Regions from separate parts of the Streptomyces sp. NPDC053426 genome, predicted to be linked through region 2. Evidence: predicted binding sites of a transcription regulator. Region 2 holds the regulator's gene; each other region holds the start of a gene.
The links. Region 2 encodes HrcA, which represses chaperone genes, less so after heat shock. Its sites were predicted from a motif close to TTNGCACTCNGNNNNNCNGAGTGCNAA; they were not measured.

Region 1 (3,273 bases), on a different contig from region 2:
GGGTCGATGATGCCCTCGGCGATCATGTCGACGTACTCGCCGGTCGCGGCGTTCAGGCCGTGGCCGACCGTGAGGTTGCGGACCTTCTCCACGACGACGCCGCCCTCGAGACCACCGTTGACGGCGATCTGCTTCAGCGGGGCCTCCAGCGCGAGCTTCACGGCGTTGGCGCCGGTCGCCTCGTCACCGTCGAGCTCCAGCTTCTCGAAGACCTGGGAGGCCTGGAGCAGGGCCACGCCACCACCGGCGACGATGCCCTCCTCGACGGCCGCCTTGGCGTTGCGCACGGCGTCCTCGATGCGGTGCTTGCGCTCCTTGAGCTCCACCTCGGTGGCGGCACCGGCCTTGATGACCGCGACACCGCCGGCGAGCTTCGCCAGGCGCTCCTGCAGCTTCTCGCGGTCGTAGTCCGAGTCGCTGTTCTCGATCTCGGCGCGGATCTGGTTCACGCGGCCCTGGACCTGGTCGGCCGAGCCGGCACCGTCGACGATGGTGGTCTCGTCCTTGGTGATGACGACCTTGCGGGCCTTGCCCAGCAGGTCGAGCGTCGCGTTCTCCAGCTTGAGGCCGACCTCCTCGGAGATGACCTCGCCGCCCGTGAGGATGGCGATGTCACCGAGCATGGCCTTGCGGCGGTCGCCGAAGCCCGGGGCCTTGACGGCGACGGACTTGAAGGTGCCGCGGATCTTGTTGACGACCAGGGTCGACAGGGCCTCGCCCTCGACGTCCTCGGCGATGATCAGCAGCGGCTTGCCCGACTGCATGACCTTCTCCAGGAGCGGGAGCAGGTCCTTGACGTTGGAGACCTTGGAGTTCGCGATCAGGATGTACGGGTCGTCGAGGACGGCCTCCATACGCTCCATGTCGGTGGCGAAGTACGCCGAGATGTAGCCCTTGTCGAAGCGCATACCCTCGGTGAGCTCCAGCTCCAGACCGAAGGTCTGGGACTCCTCGACGGTGATGACGCCTTCCTTGCCGACCTTGTCCATGGCCTCGGCGATCAGCTCGCCGATCTGGGTGTCGGCGGCGGAGATGGAGGCCGTGGAGGCGATCTGCTCCTTGGTCTCGACGTCCTTCGCCTGCTCCAGCAGGGCACCGGAGACGGCCTCGACGGCCTTCTCGATACCGCGCTTCAGGGCCATCGGGTTGGCGCCGGCGGCCACGTTGCGCAGGCCCTCACGGACCAGGGCCTGGGCGAGAACGGTCGCGGTGGTCGTACCGTCACCGGCGACGTCGTCCGTCTTCTTGGCGACTTCCTTGACCAGCTCGGCGCCGATCTTCTCGTACGGGTCCTCGAGCTCGATCTCCTTGGCGATGGACACACCATCGTTGGTGATCGTGGGGGCGCCCCACTTCTTCTCGAGGACGACGTTGCGGCCCTTGGGGCCGAGCGTCACCTTGACGGCGTCCGCGAGCTGGTTCATGCCGCGCTCGAGGCCGCGCCGCGCCTCCTCGTCGAACGCGATGATCTTGGCCATGTGAAGTGGTCCCTCCAGGACTGGGGGTGATTCCTTCGGACCGCGCCCGCGCCCGCGACGGACGGCTCGCCGGCCCCGTGGTTCCTTGCCCCACACGGCCCGCGGGCCTCACCGACCCGGTCCTTCGTTGTCACTCTCACCTTCAGAGTGCTAACGCCAATGATTAGCACTCGACCCATGCGAGTGCAAGCGCCCATGGGGAGTACACGGGGTCGCTCAGCCGCACGCGAACGCCGCTCGGCCGCGCGTGGGCACGGCGAAGGGCCCGCACCCCGGGAGGTGCGGGCCCTTCGTCGGCAGAAGATGCTTGCGACTGGTAGCGCGTTCAGGCGCTGAGACGAACCATGTCGGCCTGTGGGCCCTTCTGACCCTGCGAGATCTCGAACTCGACCCGCTGGCCTTCTTCGAGGGTGCGGTAGCCGTCCATCTGGATCGCGCTGTAGTGGACGAAAACATCCGCACCACCGTCGACCGCGATGAAGCCGTACCCCTTCTCCGCGTTGAACCACTTGACGGTGCCCTGAGCCATGCCTAACTCCCCTATTACTGGCCCTTGCACAGATCCACACTTCGCGGATCCGGGTCAGACCTCACCCCCCAACGGTTGGGGGCGTGCGCCGGAACGCGTCGACCGCGGCTGAATGTATCTGTCCAACTGCCGTCTGCAACAGGTCAATCGGACGAGAAATCTGGACGACGCCGGTCCGGAATGTGGCGAGAATTCGCCTCATTCCAGGGCAAGTCGGGCTGCGCAAAGGTCACAAATGCCGCGAAAGGTGCCCGCACTTTGGCTACATCCAGTCGGGTCTGCGGCAGGAATTCAGTGTTTCCGATCAGTGGATCGGGAGCGCGTTCCCCAACTCTACCGCGCTCAACCCCATGGAATTGCCCCCTCCGCATCTCTCACGGAGGGGGCAAAGTCCCAAACGCTCGGTAACCGTCATTACCGAAGGTAATGATCAGCCGCCGGCCACCGCCGGAATGATCGACACGCCGGCCCCGTCCGGGGTGGCCGTCTCGAGCCCCTGCTCGAACCGCACGTCGTCATCATTGACGTAGACGTTCACGAACCGCCGCAACTTGCCCTGATCGTCCAGCACCCGGGCGGCGATCCCGGTGTGGTTCTTCTCCAGGTCCGAGATGACCTCCCCGAGGGTGGCCCCCTCGGCGCTCACTTCGGCCTGCCCACCGGTGTAGGTACGCAGGATGGTGGGGATACGGACAGTCACGCTCACGACAAAACCTCCGGAAGGGACAGCACCCTGGGGGCGCGGGGAACTGCGCGACCAGCCACAGACGGTCCGCAGACGAACGACTCAGACAAGCCCGGCTTCACGGAACGACTCGAGGCTCGGACGGATCGTCGCCGTAAGCCCCGTCCCCGCCACCGCGTCCAACGTCTTCAGACCATCACCCGTGTTGAGCACCACGGTGGTCAAAGACGGGTCGAGGGCACCGCTCTCAAGAAGCTTCTTGGTGACCCCCACGGTCACACCACCGGCGGTCTCCGCGAAGATCCCCTCGGTACGCGCCAGCAGCTTGATCGCGTCCACGATCTGCTCGTCGTTCACGTCCTCCACCGCCCCGCCCGTCCGACGGGCGATGTCCAGCACGTACGGCCCGTCCGCCGGGTTCCCGATCGCCAGCGACTTGGCTATCGTGTCCGGCTTCTGCGGACGTACGACGTCGTGCCCCGCCTTGTACGCGGTGGACACCGGCGAGCACCCCTCGGCCTGCGCGCCGAAGATCTTGTACGGCTTGTCCTCGACCAGCCCGAGCTTGATCAGCTCCTGCA
Region 2 (3,273 bases):
GAATCTGCCCTTCCCCTTGGCATAAGCCACTTTTCGACAGGGCGGCGCAGAGGACGTCAGCACCCGCCGAACACGTGCCTCAACGCCCGTTGAAGGCATCCTTCAACCGCGAGAACAACCCCTGCCGCCCCGACTGACCGTGCCCGCCCGGGGGACGACCCCCGGACCCCCGGCAGCAAACACCAACCACACCCGGCACCAACCGGTCAACGCCCGTTGAACGCGTCCTTCAACCGCGAGAACAACCCCTGCTGCCCCGGCTGGAACTGCCCCGTGGGCCGTTCCTCGCCCCGCAGCTTGGCCAGTTCGCGGAGCAGGCGTTCCTGTTCGGGGTCGAGCTTGGTCGGGGTCTGGACCTCGACGTGGACGATCAGGTCGCCCCGGCCGCCGCCGCGCAGGTGGGTGACGCCCCGGCCGTGGAGCGGGATCGACTGGCCGGACTGGGTGCCGGGCCGGATGTCGACCTCCTCCATGCCGTCCAGCGTCTCCAGCGGCACCTTGGTGCCGAGGGCCGCCGCCGTCATCGGGATGGTGACCGTGCAGTGCAGGTCGTCGCCGCGCCGCTGGAAGGTGGTGTGCGGGAGCTCGTGGATCTCCACGTACAGGTCACCGGCGGGACCGCCGCCGGGCCCGACCTCACCCTCGCCGGCCAGCTGGATCCGGGTGCCGTTGTCGACACCGGCCGGGATCTTCACCGTGAGGGTGCGCCGGGAGCGGATGCGGCCGTCGCCCGCGCACTCCGGGCACGGAGTGGGAACGACCGTGCCGAAGCCCTGGCACTGCGGGCAGGGACGGGACGTCATGACCTGGCCCAGGAAGGACCGCGTGACCTGCGAGACCTCACCGCGGCCGCGGCACATGTCACAGGTCTGGGCCGTGGTGCCCGGAGCCGCGCCCTCGCCGCTGCACGTCGTGCAGACGACGGCCGTGTCGACCTGGATGTCCTTGGTCGTGCCGAACGCGGCCTCGTCCAGCTCGACGTCGATGCGGATCATCGCGTCCTGGCCCCGGCGGGTGCGCGAGCGCGGCCCGCGCTGCGACGCCGTACCGAAGAACGCGTCCATGATGTCGGAGAAGTTGCCGAAGCCACCGGCCCCGAAGCCGCCCGCGCCACCGCCGCCGGCCTGCGAGAGGGGGTCGCCGCCGAGGTCGTAGACCTGCTTCTTCTGCGGGTCCGACAGCACCTCGTAGGCGGCGTTGATCTCCTTGAACCGCTCCTGCGTCTTGGGATCAGGATTGACGTCCGGATGCAGCTCGCGGGCGAGCCGCCGGAAGGCCTTCTTGATCTCCTCCTGCGACGCGTCGCGGCGCACGCCGAGTACGGCGTAGTAGTCCGTGGCCACTACGACTCCGCCAGGATCTGTCCGACGTACCGTGCCACTGCGCGTACCGCTCCCATCGTTCCGGGGTAGTCCATGCGGGTCGGTCCGACCACGCCGAGCTTGGCAACCGCCTCGCCGCCCGAACCGTAGCCGACCGACACGACGGACGTGGAGTTGAGTCCCTCGTGGGCGTTCTCATGACCGATACGGACGGTCACGCCCGGATCCTTCGCCTCGCCGAGCAACTTGAGGAGCACGACCTGCTCCTCCAGCGCCTCCAGGACGGGCCGGATCACGAGAGGGAAGTCATGTCCGAAGCGGGTGAGATTGGCGGTGCCGCCGATCATCAGCCGCTCCTCGTTCTCCTCGACGAGCGTCTCCAGGAGGGTGGAGAGCACCGTCGAGACCGTACCGCGGTCGTCCGCCTCGAAGGCCTCGGAGAGGTCCTCGACCAGGCTCGGCACATCGCTGAACCGGCGGCCCGCGACCCGGCTGTTGAGCCGCGCCCGCAGGTCCGCCAGCGACGACTCGCCGAACGGCGCCGGGCAGTCGACCATGCGCTGCTCGACCCGCCCGGTGTCCGTGATCAGCACCAGCATCAGCCGCGCGGGGGCGAGGGACAGCAGCTCCACGTGCCGCACCGTGGAACGGGTCAGCGACGGGTACTGCACGACGGCGACCTGCCGGGTGAGCTGCGCGAGCAGCCGTACGGTCCTGGCCACCACGTCGTCGAGGTCGACGGCGCCCTCGAGGAAGTTCTGGATGGCCCGCCGCTCGGGCGGGCTCATGGGCTTGACGCCGGCCAGCTTGTCGACGAACAGCCGGTAGCCCTTGTCGGTGGGGATGCGCCCGGCGCTGGTGTGCGGCTGGGCGATGAAGCCCTCGTCCTCCAGGGCCGCCATGTCGTTGCGCACGGTGGCCGGGGAGACGCCGAGGTTGTGCCGCTCGGTGAGGGCCTTGGAGCCGACGGGCTCCTCGGTGCCCACGTAGTCCTGGACGATGGCGCGCAGCACCTGGAGCCTGCGTTCACTGAGCATCGCGCACACCTCCAGAAGCCTTCCGCGCGGTACCTTCCCTGTCCGCCTGGCACTCTTCGCACGCGAGTGCCAGACTTCCCCGCCCAGTGTACGGCCGGGGGGTACGCACCGGGCAAGGCCGGTCCCCGCGCCGTCGCGCCGGACGGCGTCGTCACCGATAGCGTCCCGTCATGACCGTGACTTGGGAAGAGTCGGGATGGGAGCAAGTGGCCGCCGGGGTGGGGCGGTGCCGGCTGCCGGGGTGGGACTGCACGGCGGGGCTCGTCGTGGGCGCGGAGGGCGTGCTGCTCGTCGACGCGGGTTCCGGGCTGGGCGAGGGCGCGCGGTTGCGGGCGGAGGCGCAGGCGCTCACCGGCCGCCGTGTGACGCATCTCGCGCTCACCCACCCCCACTTCGACCACGTCCTCGGGGCGGGGGCGTTCGCGGGCACGGAGGTGTTCGGCGCGGTGGGCATGGACACCGTACTGACGGGGCGCGGGCGTGAGGAACTGCGCGCGGACGCGGTGCGGTGGGGGCTGGACGCGCGGGTGGCGGAGGAGGCCGTGGACGCGCTGGTCCCGCCGCGGCACGCGGTGTCCGGCGAGTGGACGCTCGACCTCGGCCCGGCCGGCGGCCGGCAGGTGCTGCTGGCGAACGTGGGCCCCGGGCACACCGCCCACGACCTCGTGGTCCTCGTCCCCGGCGACCCGGAGGTGGTCTTCTGCGGCGACCTGGTCGAGGAGTCGGGCGAACCGCAGGCCGGCCCCGACGCCGTGCCGTCGCACTGGCCGGCCGCGCTGGACCGGCTCCTCGAGCTGGGCGGCGAGGACGCGTTGTACGTCCCCGGTCACGGAGCGGTGGTGGACGCGGCGTTCGTACGGGCCCAGCGCGACGCCCTGGCGGCCCGTTTCGGCGTGTCGGACTGAACCGGGCGG
Region 3 (3,273 bases), on a different contig from region 2:
ATCGTGGTGTCGTCCTTGGTGACGGTGACGCGGCGGGCGGAGCCCAGCACGTCCAGGCCGACCTGGTCGAGCTTGAGGCCGACCTCCTCGGAGACGACCGTGGCGCCGGTGAGGACGGCCATGTCCTGCAGCATCGCCTTGCGACGGTCACCGAAGCCGGGGGCCTTGACGGCGACCGCGTTGAAGGTGCCGCGGATCTTGTTGACGACCAGGGTCGACAGGGCCTCGCCCTCGACGTCCTCGGCGATGATCAGCAGCGGCTTGGAGGCGTTGGCCTGGATGACCTTCTCCAGCAGCGGCAGCAGCTCCGCGATGGAGGCGATCTTGCCCTGGGTGATCAGGATGTACGGGTCGTCGAGGACGGCCTCCATGCGCTCCTGGTCCGTGACGAAGTACGGCGACAGGTAGCCCTTGTCGAAGGCCATGCCCTCGGTGAAGTCCAGCTCCAGACCGAAGGTGTTGGACTCCTCGACGGTGATGACACCGTCCTTGCCGACCTTGTCCATCGCCTCGGCGATGAGCTCGCCGACCTGCTGGTCCTGGGCGGACAGCGCGGCGACGGCGGCGATGTCGGACTTCTCGTCGATCGGGCGGGCCGAGGCGAGCAGGTCCTCGGAGACCGCGGCGACGGCGGCGTCGATGCCCCTCTTCAGCAGCGCGGGGGAGGCACCGGCGGCGACGTTCTTCAGACCCTCACGGACCAGCGCCTGGGCCAGCACGGTGGCGGTGGTCGTACCGTCACCCGCGATGTCGTTGGTCTTGGTCGCCACCTCCTTCACCAGCTGCGCGCCGAGGTTCTCGTACGGGTCCTCGATCTCGACCTCGCGGGCGATCGTGACACCGTCGTTGGTGATGGTGGGGGCGCCGAACTTCTTGTCGATGACGACGTTGCGGCCCTTCGGACCGATCGTCACCTTCACCGTGTCGGCAAGCTTGTTGACGCCGCGCTCGAGGGCGCGACGGGCGTCCTCGTCGAACTTCAGGATCTTCGCCATGGCAGCGGGAGCCCTCTCGGAAATCTAGGTGAGATCACTGCGCCCCCGGTCACCCGGCTCCTTGTCGGATGCTGGGGCCAGGGGCGCGGTGTTCGAGCAAAAGTGCTTGCTTCGAGGTCGGGTTGTCCGGGGGGTCAGCCCCGGGTTCCCCTTACTTCTCGACGATCGCGAGGACGTCGCGGGCCGAGAGGACGAGGTACTCCTCGCCGTTGTACTTGACCTCGGTGCCGCCGTACTTGCTGTACAGAACGACGTCGCCGACCTTCACGTCGAGCTCGACGCGCTTGCCGTCCTCGATGCGGCCCGGACCGATGGCCAGGACGACGCCCTCCTGGGGCTTCTCCTTGGCGGTGTCCGGAATGACCAGGCCCGAAGCCGTGGTCTGCTCGGCGTCGAGCGGCTGGACCACGATGCGGTCCTCGAGCGGCTTGATGGCAACCTTGGAGCTGGCGGTCGTCACGATCCGACCTCCCCCTTCGGAGATCTCACGGGGTTAACTGTCTGAGGTGGCGACCAGGTGGATCCGTCGTCGCGGGTGCCGGACCTGCCCGTCGCGTGTGTTGGCACTCTCCTGGGGGGAGTGCCAGAGCTGAGACTATGACTGCGGTTAGCACTCGGTCAAGCGGAGTGCCAATTGCCTGCGGCGCGTCGTGGGGTGGGGGCGTTGCAATCACCCTTGCGGGCAGCTTGCCGGTGGTGTGGTGACCGTCCCCTGGGGGCTGCCGCCCCCAGGCCCCCGCTTCGGCCCTGAACGGGCCTCGTCCTCAAACGCCGGACGGGCTGAGAGGTGAGCGGCGCTCGCCAGGGACCGGCGACGGACTGAGAGGTGAGCGGCGCACGTCAGGGGCCGGCGACGGGCCGATTCGGCCTGCGTAGTCCTCCAGACGGCCCACCTTCAGCCCTTGCTCCTCCAGCTCCCCCAGCAGCCGTGTCGTCCGTTCCGTCAACGACAACGACGGGGCCTCGCCCGACGGTACGGCGATGATGTCGCCGGGGGTCAGGTGGCGGGGGCCCTCGGTGTACGTCAGGTGGCCGTCGGGTTCCAGGGTGGCCCGCCACAGGACCACCGTCTCGATGCCGCAGTCGGCGGCGGCTCGCAGGGTGGTGGTGTCGTACGTGCCGTAGGGCGGGCGGAAGAGGCGGGGGCGGACGCCGAAGCGGGACTTGAGTTTGCGCTGCTGGCCGCAGATCTCGGCGCGCTGCCCCGCGTACGGCAGACCGCGCAGGGCGGGATGGTCGAGGGTGTGGTTCTGCAGGCTCGCGCCGACCGAGCGCAGGCGGGCGAAGTGCGCGTATCCGGGGCCGGCCACCGTGTCCGTGAGGAACAGGCTGACGGGGAGCCGGCGCTCGCGCACCAGGTCGATGAAGCGGGGGTCGCGTTCGGCGCCGTCGTCGTAGGTGAGGAAGACGACCTCGTCGCGGGTGGGGATGCGGTCGACGACGGACGGGAGGGCGCCGGCCTCCGGTGCCGGACCGGCTCCGGGGGGCCGTCCCGCCCCTGCTCCCGGGGACCGGCCCGCTCCGTCCCCCGCGCCCTCCCCCGTCCCGCCCGACGGACCGCATCCGGCGATCACGGCCAGCAGGGCGGCGGCGCCCGCCAGGAGACGGAGCCTCACAGGTAGTCCTCCAGGCGGGCCACCGCGTACCCCTCCGCCGTGACCTTGTCCAGGAAGCGGCGGATCATGTCCGGCATCGTGCCTTCCCAGTCCTCGCGGCCCCGGAAGTGGGTGAGGACGATGTCGCCGGGGTGCAGGTCGCGGTCCCACTCGCGGTACTCCCAGTGGTCGACGAAGACCTCCTCGTTCCAGAGGGGGACGTGGGTGATCCCGCAGGCCTTCGCGGCGCGCAGGGTGGCCTTGTCGTAGTTGCCGTAGGGCGGGCGGAAGAGGACGGGGCGCTCGCCGTAGCGCTCCTCGATGACCTTCTGCATGCCGCAGATCTCGCGCTTCTGGCGGACGTAGGACAGGGCCGGCAGGTAGGGGTGGTGGAGGGTGTGGTTGTGCAGGGCGACGTCCCGGTCCTGCATCTCCTTGAAGTAGCCGTAGTCCTCCTTGACGAGGTAGTCGCTGAGGAAGGCGCTGTACGGGATCTTCAGCTCGCTCATCATCCGCAGGAACGCCGGGTCCTTCTCGGCGCCGTCGTCGATGGTGAGGAAGAGGATCTTCTCGTCGGTGGGGACGGTGGTGAAGACCGGGGGGAGTTCCAGGCGGCGGTGGCCGTCGACCTCGAAGCCGTCGCGGGTGGTGATCCTCGGTTTCTCCGCCGGGGGCGGCGGGGC

Region 1: groL (chaperonin GroEL) is a predicted target of HrcA. The motif match lies at 1,642-1,668, and genes of this name have one in related genera.
Region 3: groES (co-chaperone GroES) is a predicted target of HrcA. The motif match lies at 1,603-1,629, and genes of this name have one in related genera.

What each region holds. Positions count from the first base shown of each region.
Region 1 covers NZ_JBVJKE010000033.1:15,857-19,129, forward strand. The annotation lists gene groL (chaperonin GroEL) at 1-1,478, opposite strand, end outside; gene ACZ62B_RS37415 (cold-shock protein) at 1,804-2,007, opposite strand; gene ACZ62B_RS37420 (ubiquitin-like small modifier protein 1) at 2,438-2,713, opposite strand; gene thrC (threonine synthase) at 2,795-3,273, opposite strand, start outside.
Region 2 covers NZ_JBVJKE010000021.1:21,620-24,892, forward strand. The annotation lists gene dnaJ (molecular chaperone DnaJ) at 207-1,343, opposite strand; gene hrcA (heat-inducible transcriptional repressor HrcA) at 1,343-2,359, opposite strand; gene ACZ62B_RS32745 (MBL fold metallo-hydrolase) at 2,530-3,264, shown strand.
Region 3 covers NZ_JBVJKE010000004.1:423,034-426,306, reverse strand. The annotation lists gene groL (chaperonin GroEL) at 1-995, opposite strand, end outside; gene groES (co-chaperone GroES) at 1,147-1,455, opposite strand; gene ACZ62B_RS11480 (polysaccharide deacetylase family protein) at 1,760-2,611, opposite strand; gene ACZ62B_RS11475 (polysaccharide deacetylase family protein) at 2,608-3,273, opposite strand, start outside.